Regions from separate parts of the Halomonas sp. BC1 genome, predicted to be linked through region 2. Evidence: predicted binding sites of a transcription regulator. Region 2 holds the regulator's gene; the other holds the start of a gene.
The links. The regulator LexA, encoded in region 2, represses DNA repair genes until DNA is damaged. The targets are predictions, from matches to a motif close to TACTGTNTANNTANACAGTA.

Region 1: the regulator LexA is predicted to act here: its motif matches at 2,584-2,603, upstream of B7L72_RS17215 (LexA family protein).

Annotation. Positions count from the first base shown of each region.
Region 1 is NZ_LFGS01000019.1:678,871-682,926, reverse strand. It holds gene B7L72_RS17230 (Smr/MutS family protein) at 1-329, shown strand, start outside; gene B7L72_RS17225 (patatin-like phospholipase family protein) at 331-1,347, opposite strand; gene B7L72_RS17220 (alpha/beta fold hydrolase) at 1,398-2,282, opposite strand; gene B7L72_RS17215 (LexA family protein) at 2,626-3,069, shown strand; gene B7L72_RS17210 (Y-family DNA polymerase) at 3,066-4,056, shown strand, end outside.
Region 2 is NZ_LFGS01000005.1:161,088-180,306, reverse strand. It holds gene ggt (gamma-glutamyltransferase) at 1-418, opposite strand, end outside; gene ppsA (phosphoenolpyruvate synthase) at 599-2,983, opposite strand; gene ppsR (posphoenolpyruvate synthetase regulatory kinase/phosphorylase PpsR) at 3,299-4,132, shown strand; gene B7L72_RS05465 (hypoxanthine-guanine phosphoribosyltransferase) at 4,142-4,720, opposite strand; gene nagZ (beta-N-acetylhexosaminidase) at 4,751-5,770, opposite strand; gene B7L72_RS05455 (L,D-transpeptidase) at 5,847-6,362, opposite strand; gene B7L72_RS05450 (TetR/AcrR family transcriptional regulator) at 6,340-7,026, opposite strand; gene lexA (transcriptional repressor LexA) at 7,251-7,919, shown strand; gene B7L72_RS05440 (energy-coupling factor ABC transporter permease) at 7,954-8,625, opposite strand; gene purU (formyltetrahydrofolate deformylase) at 8,649-9,503, opposite strand; gene B7L72_RS05430 (ribonuclease J) at 9,779-11,377, shown strand; gene moaE (molybdopterin synthase catalytic subunit MoaE) at 11,410-11,889, opposite strand; gene moaC (cyclic pyranopterin monophosphate synthase MoaC) at 11,893-12,687, opposite strand; gene mobB (molybdopterin-guanine dinucleotide biosynthesis protein B) at 12,692-13,252, opposite strand; gene B7L72_RS05410 (uracil-xanthine permease family protein) at 13,276-14,505, opposite strand; gene upp (uracil phosphoribosyltransferase) at 14,595-15,224, opposite strand; gene ung (uracil-DNA glycosylase) at 15,323-16,006, opposite strand; gene gpt (xanthine phosphoribosyltransferase) at 16,008-16,487, opposite strand; gene B7L72_RS05390 (adenine phosphoribosyltransferase) at 16,494-17,039, opposite strand; gene B7L72_RS05385 (NCS2 family permease) at 17,074-18,372, opposite strand; gene B7L72_RS05380 (riboflavin synthase subunit alpha) at 18,565-19,191, opposite strand.

The DNA.
Region 1 (4,056 bases), on a different contig from region 2:
GCGTGCCGGACCTGCCCTGGCGCACCTTCAGCCAGCTCAAACGGGGGCAAACCGCCTGGCAAGCAGGGCTCGACCTGCATGGCTACACGCTGGAAGAGGCCCGCCTGGAGCTGGAGAGCTTTCTGGGCGATGCCGCAGCCCAGGGGCTGCGCTGCGTGCTGGTGGTACACGGCAAGGCGTGGGGCAGCAGCGCGGATTTCCCTGTCTTGAAGAGTCACACCAACGCCTGGTTGCGAGAGTGGCCTGGCGTGCTGGCGTTTTGCTCCGCCACCGACGTGGATGGCGGCACAGGGGCGGTCTATATTCTGCTGCGCAAACGCGGCCAGTAGCTCACTCGGTAGCGTCCGAGGCAATACTGGGCATGCGCCGCTCCAGCGCCTGATCCGCCAGATGGCGCCCCAGGCGAATCAACTCGTTGGCGCGATGGAACTCATAGGTACTGCAAACGGTTTTGGGCACTTCGATCAGCACATCCGGCGGATACCCGGCCACCTTGTACTTGGCCAGCGCCGCCTGGGTGATATCGAACGACTCCAGAATCATGTCCAGCTTGCCCCACTCACGCTTGCCGCGCAGGTCGACGGTTTCATCGTCATCGTTCTCTTCTTCACCGCCGCCCAAGCCGCCCCACAGTCGGCGCGTGGTGGCGCGCACTTCGCTCATCCAACCGCCAATGTTGGCCTCTCGCTCGCGCTCCGAGGGGGTCTGCGGCGGGGCAGGCTCGTCACGGGGCAGCAGCTCTTCCAGGGTCACCGGCTGCGGGCTATGGGCCGTCGCGTTCACCGCCACCACAAAATCCGCTTCATGGGCGGCCAGAATGGGCATCATCGGCAGCGGGTTGAGCAGCCCGCCATCCACCAGCACCTGCTCGCCCAGGTTCACCGGAGTAATCACGCCAGGCACCGCAATGGAGGCGCGTATGGCGCGTAGCAGCGGGCCATTTTGAAACCACACTTCGCGCTGGCGTACCAGATCGGTGGCCACCGTGGTCACGGGGATCGGCAGATCCTCGATCAGTACGTCACCCACCAGCTCTTCCAGCTTGCTCATGACCTTGTTGGCCCGCATGGCCCCCATGGGGCTCCAGGTCACATCGACCAGCTTCAGCACGTCCAGATAGTCGAGATGGCACACCCAATCCCGATACTGGGGCAGCTTGCCCGATGCGTAGATACCGCCAATCAGCGCGCCCATGGAGCAGCCCGCTATCGAGATGATCTCGAAGCCCCGCGCTTCCAGCGCCTCGATCACGCCGATATGCGCGTAGCCTCTGGCCCCGCCGCTGCCCAGCACCAGAGCCACCTTGTTTCCCTCACCCAGCGCTCTCCCTGCCAACAGACTCACCACGGCACACCCTCCTTCTTATTTTTCACCGCTCTATTCTTCTCTTCACCGCTCTACTCTTCACCACTGGGACTACAGCAAATCACCTCGGCGACCTGGGCCACGGCCTGCGGCTCCAGATGAAGATGGTGCCCCCCCGCCAGCACATGGCGGGTGAGGCGGGGAACCGCCTGCCGAGCGGCCACCGCCCACTGGCGCTCACCGAGAATACCGCGCTCTCCTTCTATCAATAGCACGGGGGCTTGAATCTCTGCCAGTATGGCCAGCACCTGCTGCGGCGTCAGGCGGACCAGGGAAGGCTTCAGCAGGCGGCTGTCGGTGCGCATGGCGACCTTGCCATCCGCCGTGGCCTGGGTGTTACGCTCGACCAGCGGCCTGGCCGTGATAGCATCCAGCGGCGTCACGCCGCCTGCCACCCGGGCGGCAACGGCCTGTTCGATATCCGCATACCGGGGCGTGCGCGAAGCGACGCGGCGGTGGGCGGTGAGGCCCTTGCGCAGCTGGCTGGCCGTCTCCTCTGCGGGCGTATTCAGTGCCCCCAGGCCATCCAGCAGCACCAACCGTGCGACACGCTCGGGCAGCGCCGCTGCCAGCAGGCAGGAGACTGCCGCCCCCATCGAGTGCGCCAGCAACGTGGCCTGCTCGATCTCCAGCGCCTCCATGGCATCCAGCACATCGTGAAGGTAGTCCCACAGCGCATAGTCGCTGCCGAAGGGCGCATGGGCCGAGTGGCCGTGCCCGCGAAAATCGAGGGCAACGATACGAATGTTGAGTCGCTTTACCAGCAAGGGGGCCAGCCGCGAGAAGCTCGCCGCGTTATCCAGCCAGCCGTGCAGGGCGACCCACACCGGGGCATCGTGGCGCCCCCAGCTCAGGGCCGCCAGGCGCCCATTGGCCAACGACAGCGGCGTACTGCCGCTAAACTCGGAACCTTTCATCAGCCCTCTCTCTTCACAAAAAACCCTGCGCCGGATGACGCTTCGAGCACCAAACGTTACCATGCCTGGCACAGCCTATGCGCTGATTTCGAGCGGCCCATGGTGGGCCACCCTTTCCTATCTGCTGGAGACAACCCGATGAAACCTCGTCGCGACACCCGCGCCCGCAATCTCGTGTTCTGGATCACGGTCATCAGTGCGCTGGTGGTTGGCCTCTGGCTGGCCCGTTAGCCTCCTCGTACCCTTACCTTCGCCCCGGCACCTTGCATTTTTTTCCGCATGAATGAATACTGGCCATAAATGCTGTATATAAACACACTATTCATTCGTGAGGAGCCCGACGATGCCGTCTCAACCCACTGCCGTTGCGACCGCCTTGCCGTCAACACCCTTGCCTCTTCCGTTTGCCTCGCTGAGTGGTCGCGCGGGTTTTAGCGGCTTTCCTTCCCCCGCGCAGGATTACGAGCCACGCACGCTGGATCTCAACACGCGGCTGATCAAGCACCCGACACAGACGTTCTATCTGACCGCCCGCGGCGACAGCATGGAGGGGTGGGGCATCTTCGACGGCGACCTGCTGGTGGTAGACCGCAGCGTGCCGCCTCGGCTGGGCCACATTGTGGTCGCCCTGTTCGACCAGGAGCTGTTGATCAAGCGCTACGCGCTGTATCGCGGTACGCCGCATTTGTGCTCGTCTCATCCGCACTACCCTCCGCTGCCGCTGGAAGAGGCCGAGTGCCAGCTATGGGGGGTAGTGCGCGCCGTCATTCATGAGTATTTGCCATGATCGGTCTGGTGGATGCCAACAACTTTTACGTTTCCTGCGAGCGGGTATTCCAGCCCACGCTGGAAGGCAAGGCCGTGGGCGTCATGTCCAACAACGATGGCTGCGTGATTGCGCGCTCTGCCGAGCTGAAAGCCATGGGCATTGCCATGGGGACGCCAGCGTTCCAGCTGGAAGGGCTGCGGCGTCGGGGCCAGATCCATTTGTGCTCTTCCAACTACGAGCTGTACGGCGACATGTCGGCGCGGTTGGCACAGCTGCTGCGTGAAGCCTGCCCAGAGGTCGCCCCCTACTCCATCGATGAGATGTTCATTTACCTGGATGGCTTCGATGACGCCCAGTGCCAGGCCATGGGCGTGGCGCTACGCCGCCGTGTTCGCCGTTACCTGGGGTTGCCCGTCTGCGTTGGGCTGGCGGCCACGCATACGCTGGCCAAGCTGGCCAATCACGTGGCCAAGCAGCAGTCCCACTATCAAGGGGTATGCCTGCTGGCTGCCCACACCGCCACCACCCAGGCACTGCTCAAACAGCTTCCGGTGAGCGAGGTATGGGGAGTCGGCCGACGGCTTGCCGAGCAGCTCGCCGTGAGCGGTATTCGTACCGCCTGGCAGCTGCGTGAGAGCGACCCCAGGCAGTTGCGCAAGCGCTTTTCGGTAGTGTTGGCGCGCACCGCCCTCGAGCTGCGCGGCACGCCTTGCCTGGAGATGAACGCCGTCGAACAGCCCCGCCAACGCATCATGACTTCGCGCTCTTTCGGGCGTGCCACGGGGCGCAAGGAGGAGCTGCACGATGCATTGCGCCAGCACGCCCAGCGCAGCGCCGAGAAACTGCGCCAGCAGGGTAGTCTGGCCCGTGCGGTGCTGATGTTTCTGACCACCAGCCGCCATCGCAAGGACCTGCCCCAGCTGGCCCCCCGCGCCATGATTCCCCTCGATGCTCCCACCGACGACACGCGGCTCATTCTGCAGGCCGTCAAGGAAGGGATGGAGC
Region 2 (19,219 bases):
CGCTGGCCACCGCGTCCATGAACGGCAGCGGCTCGCCATCTTCCATGAACAGCTCACCGGTGGCCGCCGACGGTGCGGTCTCGCGACCATCGAAGGCCTGCACATTGCTGCCGTCGTAATGCATCAAGAAGGCACCGCCGCCGATCCCACTGGACTGCGGCTCTACCAGGGTCAGCACCATTTGTACGGCCACGGCGGCGTCGATGGCGTTACCGCCGGCCTTGAGCACTTGATACCCCGCGTCAGTGGCCAGCGGGTTCGCCGCAGCAACGGCAAAGGATTCCACGGCCCAACCGGGCTTCTCCTCATACCCTGAGCCTACTTCCGGTGACATCTCGGGAGCCTGGTAGCTAAAGCCCCAGCTCACCATGGGAACGAGTAGTAAGCCCGTCAGGGGGATTGCCCGTTTAGGCAGCATAGTCTTTCTCCTTTTCAGCAGGGTGCAGGCAGATATCGCGTAGGGCCACGGGGGCGGCGTCATCCAGAGCGGTGTCATCCAGAGCGGTGTCATCCAAAACAAAGCGTAGCCTATAAAACCCGTGCGCCCGGCACAATGGCCGGGCGCAAATCGAACAGCAGGCTAACTAACCCATGGATGTCAGGCGATACTCTCTCCTGCCAGCATGAACCAGGTTTCGAGAACCGCGTCCGGGTTCAATGACACCGAGTCGATCCCTTGCTCCATGAGCCACTTGGCGAGGTCCGGGTGATCCGAAGGCCCCTGGCCGCAAATCCCCACGTACTTGCCTTGCGCCTTGCACGCCTGAATGGCCATGGCCAGCAGCTTTTTGACCGCTGGATTACGTTCATCGAACAGGTGGGCCACGATGCCCGAGTCGCGATCCAGCCCCAGGGTCAATTGCGTCAGATCGTTGGAGCCAATCGAGAAACCGTCGAAGTACTCGAGAAACTCATCGGCCAGCAGCGCATTGGCAGGCAGCTCGCACATCATGATGACCTTGAGGCCGTCAGGGTCGCTGCTGCCACCGCGCTTCAGGCCGTTGGCGGCCAGCAGCTCGACCACTTCCCGGGCTTCATCCGTAGTGCGTACGAAAGGCACCATGATCTCGACATTGGTGAAGCCCATCTCTTCACGCACGCGCTTCAGCGCCCGACACTCCAGCTCGAAACAGGGCCGGAAGGCATCGGAAATGTAGCGAGAAGCGCCACGGAAGCCCAGCATGGGGTTCTCTTCACCTGGCTCGTACAGCTTGCCGCCTATCAGGTTCTCGTATTCGTTGGATTTGAAATCCGAGAGGCGGACGATCACCCGCTGCGGATGAAACGCCGCCGCCAGGGTGGAAATCCCCTCCACCAACTTGTCCACGTAGAAACTGACCGGGTCGGCGTACCCTGCCGTACGCAGGTCGATCACCTGCTGAAGGTCAACCGGCAGCGTTTGATAATCCAGCAGCGCCTTGGGGTGCACGCCAATCATGCGGTTGATGATGAACTCCAGGCGCGCCAGCCCCACGCCCGCGTGGGGAAGGCTGGCAAAGCCAAAGGCACGGTCCGGGTTGCCCACGTTCATCATGATCTTGAAAGGAATCTCCGGCATGGCATCGACGCTGGAGACGTTGCAATCGAAGGCCAGCAGGCCTTCATACACATGGCCGGTATCACCCTCGGCACAGGAGACCGTCACGTCGCTGCCTTCCTGCAGCTGCGTGGTGGCATCTCCACAGCCCACCACCGCGGGAATGCCCAGCTCACGGGCAATGATCGCCGCATGACAGGTACGCCCGCCTCGGTTGGTGACGATGGCCGATGCCCGCTTCATGATCGGCTCCCAGTCGGGGTCGGTCATGTCGGTAACCAGGATGTCGCCCTCTTGAATCTTGTCCATCTCGTCAGGACTGAGCACGATCTTGACCGCACCACGGCCAATGCGTTGTCCGATGGCCCGGCCAGTGATCAGCGTGCGGCCCTTTTCACGCAGCTGGAAGCGCTCCAGCTTGCCGCCCTCCTGCTGGGAAACGACGGTCTCAGGACGCGCCTGCACGATGTACAGCTGACCGTCATCGCCATCCAGCGCCCACTCGATATCCATGGGCCGCTGGTAATGCTGCTCGATGGTGACCGCCTGACGAGCGAGGTCCATGATCTGCTCGTCGTTGATACAGAAACGCCCGCGATCCTTGTAAGGCACGTCAACGGTTTCCACGGAACGACCTGCGCTGGCATCCTTACCGTACACCATCTTGATCAGCTTCGACCCCAGGGTACGGCGCAGCACGGCGGGGCGCCCGGCGGCCAGCGTGGGCTTGTGCACATAGAACTCGTCAGGGTTGACCGCCCCTTGCACCACGGTCTCGCCTAACCCCCAGGAAGCGGTGACGAACACCGCGTCCCGGTAGCCGGACTCGGTGTCCAGGGTAAACATGACACCGGACGCACCGGTTTCGGAGCGCACCATTTTCTGCACCCCGGCGGACAGGGCGACGTTTTCGTGGGCATAGCCCCGATGGACGCGGTAGGAAATCGCACGATCATTGAACAGCGAAGCAAAGACCTCGTGGACCGCGTGCTTGATGTTGGCCAGGCCTTCGATATTGAGGAAGGTTTCCTGCTGACCGGCGAACGATGCATCCGGCAGGTCTTCCGCCGTGGCGGAGCTGCGTACCGCGACCTTCAGGCCGGGGTGTTTTGCCTGCAACTGCTGGTACGCCTGCTCGAGTGCCGCTTCGAAGCTGGGCGGCAACGGCGTCTCGATGATCCACCGGCGAATACGCTTGCCAGCCTCGGCCAGCGCCTTGACGTCGTCGACGTCGAGCCGTGCCAGGGTGTCGTTGATACGGTCGTTGAGGCCTTCGTGGGAGAGAAACTCGCGGTATGCATGGGCCGTAGTGGCGAAACCGCCAGGCACCGTGACACCCACACCGGCCAGATTGGAGATCATTTCGCCAAGCGAGGCGTTCTTACCACCCACGCGTTCGACGTCCGCCATACCCAGCTGATCGAACCACAGAATGTACTCTTCCACGCAACCCCCTCACTCAGACATTGATGCTACCGTTGGGACGACACCCATTCACGCTGTCACCCTAGCATCGCGGCCCCCTATTCGCCATTGGTCTAACAGCGCAGGGAGTGGAGGATTTTTACAACAACGGCCGGAAACACGGCGTTTATGTAGTCAGGGCAGGATGCCGACCTGTTTGCGCAAGCCCAATCGCCAGTACCCTGCACACGCAAACCCTGCACACGAAAACCCTGCACATGAAAACGTTGTGCTGCCATGGCGCACGGCACACAATGAGCGTTCGTAAATCAGCTAGATGAGGGTGGCGGGCAGACTATGAAACGAACAGCCTTTTTTATTTCCGATGGCACGGGGATCACGGCAGAAAGCCTGGGGCGCAGCCTGTTGGCGCAGTTCAGCGACGTGGACATCAACATGATCACCAAGCCCTATATCGATACGTTGGAAAAGGCTCAGGCCGTCGCCGAGATCATCGAGTCCACCGCGATGCGTGACGGTGTTCGCCCCATTATCATCGACACCATCGTCGACCAGCAGATCCGCAACGTCATCCGCCAGGCCTCCGGCTTCAAGGTCGATATCTTCTCGACGTTTCTGGAACCGCTGGAGCAGGAGCTAGGCACACACTCTTCCTACAGCGTCGGGCGCACCCACTCCATAGGCAGCGACGATGTGTACATGGATCGTATCCACTCGGTGCATTTCGCACTGGATAACGATGACGGTGCCCGCACCCATCAATACGACAAGGCCGACATCATTCTGGTAGGGGTATCCCGCTGCGGTAAAACGCCGACGTCCTTGTACCTGGCACTTCAATTCGGCATTCGCGCGGCCAACTATCCGCTGACCGAGGACGACCTGGATGAAGATGGTCACTTGAAGCTGCCGAAAGCGCTGGCACCGCACCGGCACAAGCTGTTCGGCCTGACCATCGATGCCCGCCGACTAGCGGCCATTCGCAACGAGCGTCGCCCCAACAGCCGCTACAGCTCCATGGACCAGTGTCTGCAGGAAGTCGAGCAGGCCGAATCGCTCTACCGCAGCATGAACATTCCTTTCATCGACACCACGCGCTTCTCCGTGGAAGAGATCTCCACCCGCATGATTGCCGAAACCGGCCTGGCAAGACGCTTCTCGCCTCGCTAGGCCAGTGCCTTACATGCCCTTGGGTGCAAAAATCCCCGGGGCATTTCGCCAGTAGCCCTTGTAGTCCATACCAAAACCAAAGACGTAGCGGTCGGCGACTTCCAGGCTGCAGTAGTCGGCCTTGAGACCGGGCACTGCCTTGCGGTCGTGCTGCTTGTCCACCAGTACGGCGGTGGTCACGCTGGCGGCCTGGGCCTCCTTGCAGTACGCCAGGATGGCCGCCAGGGTGGCGCCTTCATCGAGAATATCGTCGACGATCACCACATGCCGACCCGCCATGGGGATTTCCGGCGAGACCCGCCAGAACAGCTCGCCGCCGCGCAGTTCATTGCGGTAGCGGGTCGCGTGCAGGTAGTCCACTTCCAGGGGAAAACCCAGCCGCGTCAGCAGATGACCGGTGGTGATCAAACCACCGTTCATGACGCAGTAGAAGACCGGCAACTTATCGCCCAAATCGCGGGTGATCTCTTCTGCCATGCGGTCAAGGGCACGCTCGACCTGCTCCTGTGAAATCAAACAGTCGGCGTTGTCCATCAACTCGCGCATGGAGTCCAGCGACTCCAGCGCTTCTTTATCCAATTTGGACATCGAGCCTCTCCAAAACAGTCTATGGGTCAATTAGCTGGCGTCAGCCACCAGCGCTTCCAGCCTGGCGTGGGTCTTGCGCCAACGGCCCAGCGCGGCCAGTGCTTCCAGCTGCGGTCGCGCGCGACCATAACGCAGCTTGGCGGGCCGCTTGTTGAATACGTCATGACAGGCCTGCACTACTTCCAGCGCTGCCTCACGGTCGTTGCAGATCAGCAGCATGTCGCAGCCCGCCGTCAGGGCAGCCTTGGCGCGCTCGGCGGGGCCACCGGCCTCATGGGCGCCGGCCATGCTCAGGTCATCCGAGAAGATGCACCCTTTAAAGCCCAGCGACTCACGCAGCATGCCTAGCCAGCTCGGCGAAAAACCGGCCGGACGGGAATCGAAGGCAGAGTAGACGATATGGGCGGGCATGACGCCGTTGAGCAGCGTGGCAAGCTGGCTGAAGGGCACCAGGTCGTGCTCCATGATGGCCGAGAGCGGACGTTCATCCACCGGCAGGGCGGTGTGCGAATCGGCCCCCACACCGCCGTGGCCGGGAAAGTGCTTGCCCACAGCTGCCATTCCCGCCTCATGCAATCCGTGCACGAAGGCTTGCCCCAGCAAGGCAACGTGCTGTGGGTCTCGGCTGAAGCTGCGGTCACCAATCACGCTGGAAATACCGCTATCCACATCCAGTACGGGAGCAAAGCTGATGTCCAGGCCACAGGCGGCCATTTCCATGCCCAGCAGCCAGCCGGCATCCTTGGCCAGCATCAGCCCCACTGCTTGGTCATCGGCGAAGACATCGCCAATGCGGGCCATCGGCGGCATGCGCGTCACGCCTTGCCGGATACGCTGAACCCGCCCACCTTCCTGATCGATGGCCAACAGCAGGTCACCTCGCACCCCGCGGATGCTGTCGCACAGTTCGCGCACTTGGGTGGCGCTTTCCACATTACGGGCAAACAGAATGACACCGCCGACCGCAGGATTCTTCAGCAGGCGCTTGTCTTCCTTGCTCAGAGTCTGGCCTTCCAGGTCGAGCATGACCGGGCCTAAAGGTTGAGTCATCGTACTGGATCCAGAAAAAAGGGCGTCATTCTAGACCACCCGTGTGAGCTTTCAAAATGAGCAACACCATGTCACGTCAATGCAGCCATACCGGCGTGCCCGGCGGCGCCTGCTGAAACAGCCAGAGGAGGTCGGCATTGCACAGTCGCACGCAGCCATGGGAAACGGCAACGCCCATGGGCTGATCAGGGGGAGTACCGTGCAGGTAGATGTAGCGACGCTGGGAATCGACACGGCCACCGCGATTGATACCGCGCTCCAGGCCACACAGCCACAGTATGCGGGTCAAGATCCAGTCGCGCTCGGGGAAGACGGCTGCCAAACCGGCAGAGTAGACTTCTCCGGTCCAGCGACGACCACGAAAGACCGCATCCTCAGGCAGCCCATCGCCAATGGCTGCCCGCACGTAGTGCCAGCCCAGTGGCGTACGGCCACTGCCCTCCTCTTGCCCCACGCCGGCCTTGCCCGTTGAAACGGCGCATTCGTGCTTTAGCTCGCTCCCCTGCCACCAGCGCAGGCGTTGGGCCTGGGTGTCGATTTCCATCCAGCCACCTTCAGCGGGCGGCAGGTCAGCCAATCTGGGCGTTTGCATGAAGCTTCTCATTCACGGTTGCTGCAGGCAACGGCATTGGCGCGCTCATGGCGGCCACCACGACGGGACGCAGACGCCGGATCAAGTCGCGCACGGTTACCTGCTCCTGATAATCCTTGGCAGCAATATCACGTAGCGCATCCAGCCCCGACAGCGTAAAGATCACCGTGCCCAGCATGAAGTGTAGCCGCCAGAAGCGCTCTGCATCCGGCAGCTCGGGGGTCGCCCGGCGCACCAGCTCGGTGAAGCGTGTGAAAACATCGCCATACTGCTGCTGGATGTAGCGCCGCAAGTGCCCTTGCGCCTGGCTGTAGGCCAGCCCCAGCAGCCGCATGAACACTTTCAGACTGTGGCGCTCGGCAGGCACGGTCAGTACCGTGGTAGCCATGGTTTCCAGCAGCACCTCCAGAGGAATGGGCTGACCTTCATAGCGCGCTTCCAGCTCATCCAGGGCGGTGTGGAAGCGCTCGGAGAACGGGTCAAGGTAGCGGGCAAACACCGCCTGTATCAGCGCTTTCTTCGACCCGAAGTGATAATTGACGGCAGCAAGGTTGACCCGCGCTTTGCTGGTGATATTGCGCAGTGATGTTTCGGCAAACCCCCGCTCTGCAAAGAGCACCTCTGCCGTATCCAAAATACGTGTGACCGTATCCGACTGGGCCATAGCGCCCTCCCAAAACAGGTGTTTAAAACATGGCGATCGCGTTGGCGAATAGTATGCCATTCCCCCTGCTGGCTCAAACGATTATCCCGCTCAAGGTTCAGGCCACGCGCCCCAGTACGGATTGCAACTCATCATGTACTGGACAGAGCAACATACTGTACACTTAAACACATACTGATTTTACGGACATGTAGCGACTGTCTTTTCACTGTTTGGAGTCTGATATGTCACGCCCACTCACCGCACGCCAGCAGCATGTATATGATTTTATCGTGAAGACCATGGGCGAGCTTGGCTACCCCCCTACCCGCGCCGAAATCGCCAAGGCGCTGGGCTTTCGCTCACCCAACGCCGCTGAAGAGCATCTGCGCGCTCTGGAGCGCAAAGGTGCCATCCGCATCATCCGCAATACCTCCCGGGGCATACGCCTGCCCAACCAGGAGCCGCTCGACGCCACGCCCCCGGCAGCCGAGCCCGCCAACGATGCCACGTCCAACGGGCTGCCGGTGATTGGGGAAGTTGCTGCTGGCAGTCCCATTCTGGCAGCGGAGCATATCGACCGTTACTGCCCGCTCCCTGCAGAGTACTTCACCCCCAAGGCCGACTACCTGCTGCGGGTACGCGGCCTGTCGATGAAAGACGTGGGTATTCTGGAAGGCGACTTGCTGGCCGTGCATCGTACCGACCGCGTGCGTGACGGTCAGATCGTCGTCGCGCGCCTGGAAGACGAGGTCACGGTCAAGCGTTTTAAACGCCAGGGGCATCACGTCACGCTGCTCGCCGAGAACGAAGACTTCGCCCCCATCGAAATCGACCTGAGAACTCAACAGCTGGATATCGAAGGCGTCGGGGTAGGCGTCATCCGAGGCGGGAACGGCCAGGCCCTGGGCTAAAATACTGGGCCAGGGCACTGGACCAAGCCACCGCCTACTGCATATCGATGTAACGATGGTCGTTGAACGTGGCGACCCAGTGCGGGTGGTAGACCAACAGAATGCTCAGCAGCATGCCGGTGATGAAAGCTTCCGAGGGCATCAACAAGGGTAGAAAGCGGGCATACTCCTGAGCCAGGTAAATCGCTTCAGGATCGATGCCCGCCACCAGAATCAGCCCGACGGCCGCCAGCCCACCCCCTAGCGTCGCCAGCGCAGCACCGAAAAAACCGCAGGCAAACAGAAACACCATCAGGTTGTCCGGCAAGCGGCGATCCACGATACGCCATACCACCCCCGTGATCACGGCAGGCACCAGCCCCGTCACCAGCACGTTGGCCCCCAACAGTTCCCAGGCATTGCGCCCGATCAGCACCATCGCCACGTTGAGCAGCAGGTTGCTGATCAAGGCCAGGGGCACCTTGAACACCAGCGTCATCAGCACCGTAAACACCAGATGCAGAGTTAACCAATCGACCGCCTGAGCCCGCAGCTGCCACATCAGCATCACGGCCAGCGTCGCGGCCATCCAGCGATGCTGCAAACCGGTATCTTCCAGCAGCGGCTGCCAGGGGCGCTGCCACAGCACCCACCCCAGAGCACCTGCCGACACCAGCCAGGTAGCCAGCAGTGCCCAGGTGGCCAGCACGCTTTGTGCAAAGGACATGGCGCCCCTCCCCGGTGGGCGAGTTAGCTGAACACGACGGTCTTGTTACCGTGAATCAATACGCGGTCTTCCAGATGCCAGCGCAAGCCGCGGGCCAGCACGGCTTTTTCCACATCACGGCCAAAGCGAACCAAATCGGTGGGTGTATGGCAGTGGCTGACCCGGTGAATATCCTGCTCGATGATGGGGCCAGCATCCAGTTCTTCGGTCACGTAGTGGCAAGTGGCACCGATCAGCTTGACGCCCCGCTCATAGGCCTGGTGATAGGGCTTTGCCCCCGCAAAGGAAGGCAGGAAACTGTGATGAATATTGATGACGCGTCCGGCATAACGCTCGCACAGTGAAGGCGGCAGAATCTGCATGTACCGCGCCAGCACGACACAGTCAGCCCGGGCAGCATCGATCTGTGCCTGCACCTGCTCGAAAGCCGCCTGCTTGTTGGCCGGGTCCACCGGTACATGATGATAGGGAATGCCATACCACTCGGTGAGCGAGCGCATGTCGTCATGATTGGAGATGACGCCCACAATATCGCAATCCAGCTCGCCAGCCTGCCAGCGATACAGCAGGTCCACCAGGCAGTGGGATTCCCGGGAAACCATCAACACCACGCGGCGGCGCTTCTGGGTGTCTACCAGCGACCACTGCATGTCGAATTCGGCGGCGACGGGCTCGAATGCGGTGCGCAGCGCCTCGGCCGACATGCCCAGTGAATCGGCGAGAATTTCATAACGCATGAAAAAGCGCCCTGTTTCCAGATCGGAGTGCTGGCTGGCCTCGGTGATCGAGCCGCCCTGCTGGGCAATGAAGCTGGAAACACGCGCCACGATGCCCACCTGATCCGGGCACGACACAACTAAACGGTAATAATGAGACATCAATGAACACTCTTGCGTATGTAACGGCACGTTCGCTGGGTAGGCGCCTGCTCGCGGGCAAGCCTCACCAGGCGCATTAGTGTAACGCAAGCGCCACGGCTAAGCACCGTGGTGCAGTGCCACGATGATTGTTACGTGCCCCTCCCTTCCCGTATAGTTAAGGGACTATATTTCCAGGCTTTTCATGACTGATGCATCCACCACGCGTTCAACTTCGTCCCCGTCGCCGCCCGCCCCTGCACCTGCTTCCGCTAGGTGGATGCGGTGAAATTGGAATGAACCTTACGCTGTATGGATACGACGATCAGTGGATCGCCGTCGATTGCGGCATGATGATTCGTCAGGATCTGCCCAACTCGCCGCTGCAGGTACCCAACACCGACACCCTGCAAACCCTCGGTATCACCCCGGCGGCGCTGTTCATCACCCATGGTCATGAAGACCACATCGGCGCCGTGGCTTGGCTATGGCCGCGTTGGGGCTGCCCCATTTTTGCCACCCCGTTGGCCGCAGGCCTGCTGCGACATAAATTTGCCGAACACCAGCTGAGCAGCGCTGCCATCGAAATCATCGAACCCGGCGATGCGGTGGAGCGCGGTCCCTTCACCCTGCGCTACCTGAGTGTCACTCACTCCATTCCTGAAAGCTGCGCCATCATGATGCAGGCGGGCGACTATCGAGTACTGCATACGGGAGACTGGAAACTGGACCCGGAGCCGCTCATCGGCGCCCCGGTGAATGCCGCTCATTTTCGTGCGCTGGCCCCTTTGGACCTGGTGGTTGGCGACTCCACCAACGCCCCCATGCCTGGCCAGTCAGCCAGCGAAGGCGACGTCGCCAAAGCACTGACCACGACCCTCGAACAGTGCAAGGGCCGCGTGGTGGTATCGTGTTTCGCCAGCAACCTGGCGCGGGTACTGGCCATCGGGCGCGCCGCTCATGCTTGTGGGCGGCGGGTCAGCTTGATGGGCCGCTCCATGGAGCGCATGGTGAGCGTGGCCAGAGGGCTGGGCTATCTGGACGACTTCCCGCCGCTGGTCCCGTCCCACGACCTGGGATACCTGCCTCCCGAAGAAGTGGTGATCATCGCCACCGGCAGCCAGGGCGAGCCGCGCGCTGCCCTTCAGCGGCTGGCGCAGCGCCGTCACCCCTTCGTCGACCTGGAGCCAGGCGATAGCGTGATTTTTTCTGCCAAGGCCATCCCGGGCAATGAGCGCCCCATCGAACAGCTTAAAAAACGTTTGTTACAGCTAGGTGTCGCGCTATTCGATGAAAACAATCACCCCGAGCTCCATGCCACGGGGCACCCAGCCCAGCAGGAGCTGAAAAAGCTCTATCAATGGGTGCGCCCCAAGGCCCTGCTACCCGTGCATGGTGAAGCGCGTCATCAGCAGGCTCATCAGGCACTGGCCGAGCAGCTAGGCATCAGTGCCCCCCTTACGCCCGTCAATGGCGACCTGATCCTGCTGGACAATCAGGGCCTGCGCCTGGAAACGCGCCATCCACAGCCGCCCTGCATCGTCGATCAAAACAGCGTAAGGCCCCACCCTGGCCTCGAACATCAGTCGTCTGGTCCACGGCGCGGCAGCCTGTTTCTGGCGCTACCGGTGACCGCCACCGAGACTGGCTGGTGGCGCATTGGCCGGATGATGCTGGATACCACGGGGGCCAGCCCACTGGACGAAGAGAGCTTCAGCGACTGGCTGGACGAGCAGCTGGAAGAGATCGAAGCGGAAACGCTGGCAGACTTGCGTCACGCCCTGCAGCCGCGCCTGATGCACTGGCTGGCCAACCACCTTCAGCACATGCCTGAGGTGCACCTGCAGATCATGGCCGCCGACATGCCCACCGAAGAGGAACTGGACCAACAGTAGTCCCTTTCCAGGTCAGCAGGCTGAAGAGCAGCTCACGACCAGCGCTCGGCATCCTGCTGATCGGTTTTGCGCTCCTTGACCCAATACGCCCCCTGGCGTGCGCGCTCCTTTTTCCAGAACGGCGCCTGGGTCTTGAGATAGTCCATGATGAAGTCACAGGCCAGGAAGGCATCCCGCCGGTGGGCACTGGCCACCAGCACGCGAACGATAGGGTCACCCGGCGCCAAATCTCCCACCCGATGAATGACGTGTACCGCCTGCAGCGACCAGCGCTGCCAGGCCTGTTCGGCAATCTCCATCAGGCTGCGCTCGGTCATTCCGGGGTAATGCTCCAGCGTCAAGCCCAGTACATCGGGCGACTCGTTGAAGTCGCGCACCAGCCCGGTAAAGCTGACCACCGCGCCGATATCCGTGCGCCCCCGCAGCGCCCGCTCGTAGCCATGAGCCATGGAGAAGCTGTCCTCGGTGACCTCGACCACGAGCGCTTTATGCGGATGTTCAAGCAGTGCCATGGCTCAGCCTCCCGTGACCGGTGGGAAGAACGCCACTTCGTCATCGTCGGTAATCCGCGAACTATCGCTGGCCATGACCTGGTTGATGGCACATAACGTACGCTGATCGGACAGTAGCGCATAGCGCGCATCCCGGGCGCTGAGGGCCGCTTTCAGGCCTGCGACGTTACGGCTCGGCAAACAGTCCAGATCCACCGACACATCGCTTTCCCCCACCCGCTCGCGCAGCTCGGCCAGAAACTTGACCCGAACGCAGGGAGATGAACAACGCTCCCCAAGGCTTACTTCCCCGGATGCCCCTTCGCCGGTCACGATGGGCGCGGGCATCAGGCGCTGGTAATCGCCACGACTACCCCCCTGCTTGCTCTCCAACTGCACGGCTTCGATGCGCATCTCTTTATCGACGGCCTTGCACATATCATACAGCGTCAGGCAGGCCACGGACACGGCCGTCAGGGCCTCCATCTCTACTCCCGTCCGGCCATTCAGGCGGCACAGCGCCGTAACATTGACCCAACCGTTGTCATGGTCGATCTCAAAATCCACCGACACCTTGGAAAGCGCCAGCGCGTGACACAGCGGGATCAGCTCGTGGGTACGCTTGGCCGCTTGAATACCGGCGATGCGCGCCGTGGCCAGCACATCACCCTTGGGCAAGGCACCGTCCGTCAGCAGTTGCAGCGTCTGAGCGCTCATCACGATTCGTCCAGAGGCGACGGCCTCTCGGCGTGTCTCAGCCTTGTCGCCAACATCGACCATGTTGGCTTCGCCTTGGGCATTGAGGTGGGTTAACTGCATCGTGTCACCTTTTGCTATCAATCAGAGAGTGGCGCTGCTCGGCAGCCCAGTCGAACACCCAGCGGGCAATACCATCAATGTCGTCGAGGTTCAGCCGCATAACATCTTCACGCAGTGGCACAGGCGCCGCGCCGCTCAGCGCCACGCCCACTCCATGCGGGTCGCTGAGGATGTGCGCGTCGCCAATGCCCTCTCGGTAGAGTACCAGCTTGGCGATGGGCCAGGCCTTGAAACCTTCGACGATGACCAGGTCTGGCGCATGCGGTGCCATGAGCGAAAGCAGATACGCCAGATCCGGCTCTTCCTCTGCCGGCATATCCATCATCAACGCCAGACGGCGACTCGATGCTACCAGCATTGGGGCCGCCCCGGCCTTGCGTAGCTGGTAGCTATCCTTGCCGGGCTGGTCCACCTCGAACTGATGATGAGCATGCTTGATCACCGCCACCGACAGGCCAAGTGCCCGCAGCCGAGGCAGCAGCTGTTCGAGTAGCGTGGTCTTTCCCGTCCCGCTCCAGGCGGCAACACCCAGTACCGGAAATGCACAGCGCAGTGGTTCACTCATGGCATACCTCGTCAACTGAGCGACTATTCGCCCTCTTTCTCCACAGGCAACAGCCAGTTTAACGCAATGCCCACCAGGGCTGCCAAACTTACCCCCTGCAAGGTGAATTGACCACCCCCGAACTGCATGCCACCAATGCCGAAGACCAGAATCAGCGACACCACCACCAGATTACGCGCCGCCGTCAGCGACTGCCCTGCGCGCACCAGAGTGTTCATACCCACCACAGCAATCGAGCCAAACAGCAGAGTCATGATGCCCCCCATCACCGGACCGGGAATGGTTTGCAGCAAGGCGCCCAGCTTGCCGACGAATGCCAGCACAATGGCCAGCACGGCGGCAATCACCATGTATTTCGGGTTGAACGCCTTGGTCAACGTCACCGCGCCGGTCACTTCGGAATAAGTGGTATTGGGCGGACCACCAAACAGCGCCGCCGTGGTAGTAGCCAGGCCGTCACCCAGCAGCGTGCGATGCAGGCCGGGTTTTTCCAGGTAGTTCTTGCGAGTCACCGAACCAATCGCCACCATGTCGCCGATATGCTCCACAGCGGGTGCGATCGCCACCGGAATCATGAACAGAATTGCGGCCCAGTGAAAACTGGGGGCAGTGAAATTGGGTACCGACAGCCAGGCCGCTTCCCTGACCGGGGTAAAATCGACCACCCCCATCAGCAGGGCCAGTACGTAGCCCACCGCAATACCGCCCATGATGGGCACCAGCCGCAGCAGGCCACGCCCGAACACGGCCAGCACCAGCGTCACCATCAGGCTGGCCATGGAGAGAAAGATCGCCGCACCGTAGCCAATGTTGTCACTGGTCTCACCGGTGGCCATGCTAACCGCCACCGGCGCCAGGGCAAGACCAATCACCATGATGACCGGCCCCACCACCACCGGTGGCAACAGGCGGTGCAGCCAGGCCGTGCCTTTCAGCCGTACGGCCTGTGAAATGGCCACGTATACCAACCCGGCGGCCATCAGCCCGCCCATGGTGGCAGAGACTCCAAAGCTGGCAATCGACCCCTGAATAGGCGCAATGAAGGCAAAGGAGGAAGCCAAAAAGACTGGTACCGTCTGGCGCGTAATGCCATGAAAGACGAGGGTGCCCACCCCAGCGGTAAATAGGGCCACGCTGGGGTCCAGGCCCGTCAGCAGCGGCACCAGCACCAAGGCACCAAATGCGACGAACAGCATTTGTCCGCCGGTCAGCAGTAGTTTAGGCCACGACTCTTGTGCAGTATTGGTTGTCATTGCACGACTCCAGGAAGGTCTATCGATAATAACGGAGGCAAAAAAATGCCCCCAACGCGGCGCGTAAGGGGCTTTATGTCGCGGAGCGCTTAACGCGTTCCGAAAATCTTGTCGCCGGCATCTCCCAGGCCGGGGACGATGTAGCCATTCTCATCGAGTCGGTCATCTACCGACGCGGTGTAGATTTCTACATCAGGATACGCATCCTGCACCCGTTTGATCCCTTCAGGGGCAGCCACCAGCACGATCACTTTCATGTGTTCACAGCCGCGCTCACGCAGCATGTCCAGTGTCGCCACCATGGAACCACCGGTTGCCAGCATGGGGTCGATGACGATCGCCATGCGCTCTTCGATATCGTTGGCAAACTTGGCAAAGTACGGCACCGGCTGCAGCGTTTCCTCGTCACGGTAAAGGCCTACAACGCTCACCCGGGCACTGGGAATGAGGTCGGTCACGCCTTCCAGCATGCCCAGACCCGCTCGCAGAATGGGCACGATGGTGACTTTTTTACCCTTGAGACGCTGTGTGGCGATGGGCTCACCGTTCCATCCCTGGATCTCGTGATCTTCGAGCTCCAGGCCCTTGGTCGCTTCGTAGGTCAACAGCTTGGCCACTTCACCTGCCAGTTCACGAAAACTTTTCGTGCTCAGGTCAACTTCACGCATGAGTCCCAGTTTATGCTGAACAAGCGGATGATTAATGGCGTAAACACTCATGGGACTACCTCACTGCAGGGGATTCGGGATGGCGGCCTTGATCGCATTGAACACGCGCTCAAAATTGCGCGCCATTCTACCCGCAACTGACCATCAGGTTAAGGTTTTTCCGGCAATTGCCACGTAATCGGCGTACGGCCCTGCTGCTGGAGGAACTGATTTGCCTTGGAAAAATGGTGATTACCGAAGAAGCCACGGTGTGCCGACAGTGGCGAAGGATGGGGCGACTCCAGTACCAAATGGCGCTGGGTATCGATCAGCGCTTTCTTCTGGCGGGCATGGCTGCCCCAGAGCAGAAATACACAGGGCTCGCCGTGCTGGCTAACGGTTTCGATGGCCCGGTCGGTGAACGACTCCCAGCCCTTGCCACGATGCGATGCTGCATTGCCCTGCTCCACGGTCAGCGCAGTGTTCAGCAACAACACGCCCTGTTTGGCCCAGGGTTCCAGGAAGCCATGGCGCACCGGTGTAAAACCTACGTCCGCCGCCAACTCTTTATAGATGTTGACCAGCGACGGCGGCACCGGCACCCCTGGCTGTACCGAAAAACACAGGCCATGTGCCTGGTTGGAGCCGTGGTACGGGTCCTGGCCGAGAATGACCACCTTGACCGAGGCCAGCGGGGTCAGCTCGAACGCACGAAACCAGTGGGACGAATGAGGATAAATAACCTTCCTGGCCGCTTTTTCCTGAGCCAGAAAGGCTTTCAAGGCCGACATGTAGTCGGCCTTGAACTCTTGCCCCAGCCACTGTTGCCAGTCATTGGGTAGCGGGGTCGACATGTTACTTCTTCATCTGGTCGGCGAGGGGCTCGACATAGGCAATGCCCATGTCCCAAGGGAACTGAATCCAGCACTGCTGTGCCACTTCGGTCAGGTACTGATCCACCAACGGCCGACCTTCGGGCTTGGCGTAGATGGTCACGAAATGCGCCTTGGGCAGCATTTCACGCACCGCACGCGCCGTCTTGCCGGTGTCGACCAGATCATCCACTAGCAACCAGCCTTCGCCGTCGTGGTCGACGCCTTTCATGATGTCCAGGCCACCCTGGTTCATGTGGTCGTAGCTCTTGATGCAGATCGTGTCGATCAGGCGGATGTTGAGTTCACGGGCAATCAGCGCCGCAGGAATCAATCCGCCTCGGGTAATCGCCACGATCCCCTTGAAGTCACGCTCGATCAGCAAATGGCACAGCTGACGAACATCACGATGAATCTGATCCCAGGAGACGGTGAAGTGTTGGTGGTAGCGTTCGCTGCTCATGGGGCGTTACTCGTCTTCATTAAAGGAACAGACCGCGAATACGCTATAGCCCGCATCGCGAATTTTGGTAGAGCCACCCAGTTCAGGCAGGTCGATGATCGTTGCCGTCTCGACGACCTGGCCGCCGCAGCGCTGAATGAGGTTGGCCGCTGCCAGCATGGTACCGCCGGTGGCAATCAGATCATCCATCAACAAAATACGGTCATTCTGCTGAAAAGCGTCGGCGTGCAGCTCGACTTCCGAATGACCATATTCCAGCGTATAGGTCTCGCTGATCGTCTTGAACGGCAGCTTGCCCTTCTTGCGCACCGGCACGAAGCTGCAGCCCAGCTCATAGGCCAACGGGGCGCCAATAATGAAGCCACGAGCATCAATCGCCGCGATGGCATCCAGGTTCATCTCCTGGTAGCGGTGCACGAAGCTATCGATCAGCTTGCGAAAGGCAGCGCTGTTTTGCAGCAGCGGAGTGATGTCACGGAAGTTCACTCCTTGCTCTGGCCAGTCAGGAACCGTGCGAATAACGGACTTAATGTAATCGCCGTAGATGCTCATCGCGTCTCTCATTGATTAGTCAAAATGCGGGCAGTTAGCCCAGGAACAGGAATTTTGCTGCAAACAGCAGCGCCAGCACGACCACTGCTGGATTCAGGTCGCTGAATCGACCTGACAGGGTCTTGATGGCAACGTAGCTGATGAAGCCCAGGGCAATACCCTCGGCAATCGAGAAGGTCAGCGGCATGGCCAGCGCAGCGATCAGCACCGGCGCGGCGTCTGTGGGGTCTTCCCAGTTGGCATGCGCCAGGCTACCCGCCATCAGCACCGCCACGTACAGCAGCGCGCCCGCCGTAGCATAGGCCGGAATGGAACCCGCCAGCGGCGCAAAGAACAGGCTGATCAAGAACAGCACGCCCACGACTACCGCCGTCAGGCCGGTACGGCCACCCGAAGCAATACCCGCTGTCGACTCGATGTAACTGGTGGTGGTGGAAGTACCCAGCGCAGCACCAGCCATGGACGCCGTGCTATCGGCCATCATGGCACGGCCAATGCGCGGCAGCTTGCCGTCCTTGTCCAGCAGCTTGCCACGGTGCGCCACGCCCACCAGCGTACCCGAGGTGTCGAACAGGTCCACGAACAGGAACGCAAAAATCACGCTCAGCATGGCCACGTCCAGCGCGCCCATCAGATCCATGGCCATGAAGGTCGGGGCGATGGAAGGCGGCATGGACATGATGCCACCGTACTGATTGTGGCCCAGCACCATGGCGGTGACGGTCACACCCAGAATACCGATCATCACCGCACCGGTCACGCGCAGGTAGGCCAGCGCGGTAATCACGAAAAAGCCCAACAAGGCGTAGATGGCCGGCGGCTGAGACAGGTCGCCCAGCGCCACGTAGGTCGCCGGATTGGACACCACGATGCCGGCATTTTTCAGGGCAATCATCGCCAGGAACAGGCCGATACCCGCCGCAATCCCCAATCGCAGCGACAGCGGGATCGAGTTGATGATCCACTCGCGCACCTTGAAAATGCTCAGCAAAAAGAAGGTCAAGCCCGAGAAGAACACCGCCCCCAGCGCGGCTTCCCAGGTGTAGCCCATTCCCAGCACCACGCCGTAGGTAAAGAAGGCGTTCAGGCCCATTCCGGGTGCCTGGGCAATAGGGTAGTTGGCCCAGAAGCCCATCACGAAACAGCCAATGGCCGCCGCCAGACACGTCGCCACGAACACGGCACCGTAATCCATGCCGGCTTCCGAAAGGATGCTCGGGTTGACGAAGATGATGTAGGCCATCGTAAGGAACGTGGTGACCCCTGCAATCACCTCGGTTTTTACGTTGGTCTTCTGCTCGGCGAGCTTGAAGTAGTTGTCCAGAAATTTCATATCGTTTTTATCCTTCGCGCTTACGCTGGATGCGTCCCTTGGTGCGAGAAAAGCCGCACATACTACCGAAAGGCACTACGCGATGCGAGTACCCCCTGTGCAGCGAATGAAAGGGCGATAGCGCCCCTGTCTTATGATTAGCAAACTTCAGGCCATAAGCTAACCGATTGGTCAACACTGGCCGATAATTTTCTACAGCCGACTCGCCAGCACCCGCTCCACGGTCTCCACGATGACCTGAGTTTGCGGGTCGATCTCGATATTGACCCAGTCCCCAACCAGTCGCTCCTTGAGCATGGTGCGCGACAGCGTTTCGGGAATCAGGTTGACGCTGAACTCCACCCCTTCCCCAGCGTCAGCCGGTCGTACGTCCCCCACCGTCAAGCTGATACCATCCACGCCAATGTAGCCTTTCTCGAACACGAACCTGGCCATAGAGAGGGGCAGCAAGAACCACAGCCGACGATTGTTGGGGGCTTCCTCGATGGCCACGACCTTGGCCATACAGATGACGTGCCCGGACATGGAGTGCCCGCCAATTTCATCACCAAAACGGGCTGCACGCTCTATATTGACGCATTGCCCCACCTCGATTGCACCAAGATTAGTCAATCGCAGCGTTTCACGCATCAAATCAAAGCTGACCTTCTCACCTTCGATGCGCGTAACGGTCAAACAGACCCCGTTATGTGCCACCGACGCACCAATTTCCAACCCCTCACGCAGCTCTTCGGGCAGCGCCACCACGTGGGTACGAAACGCCTCCAGCTCCAGCACTTCGACGACTTCGGCGATACCTTGCACAATACCGGTGAACATGGACTTTCCCTCTGTTGATTCGCCAGCG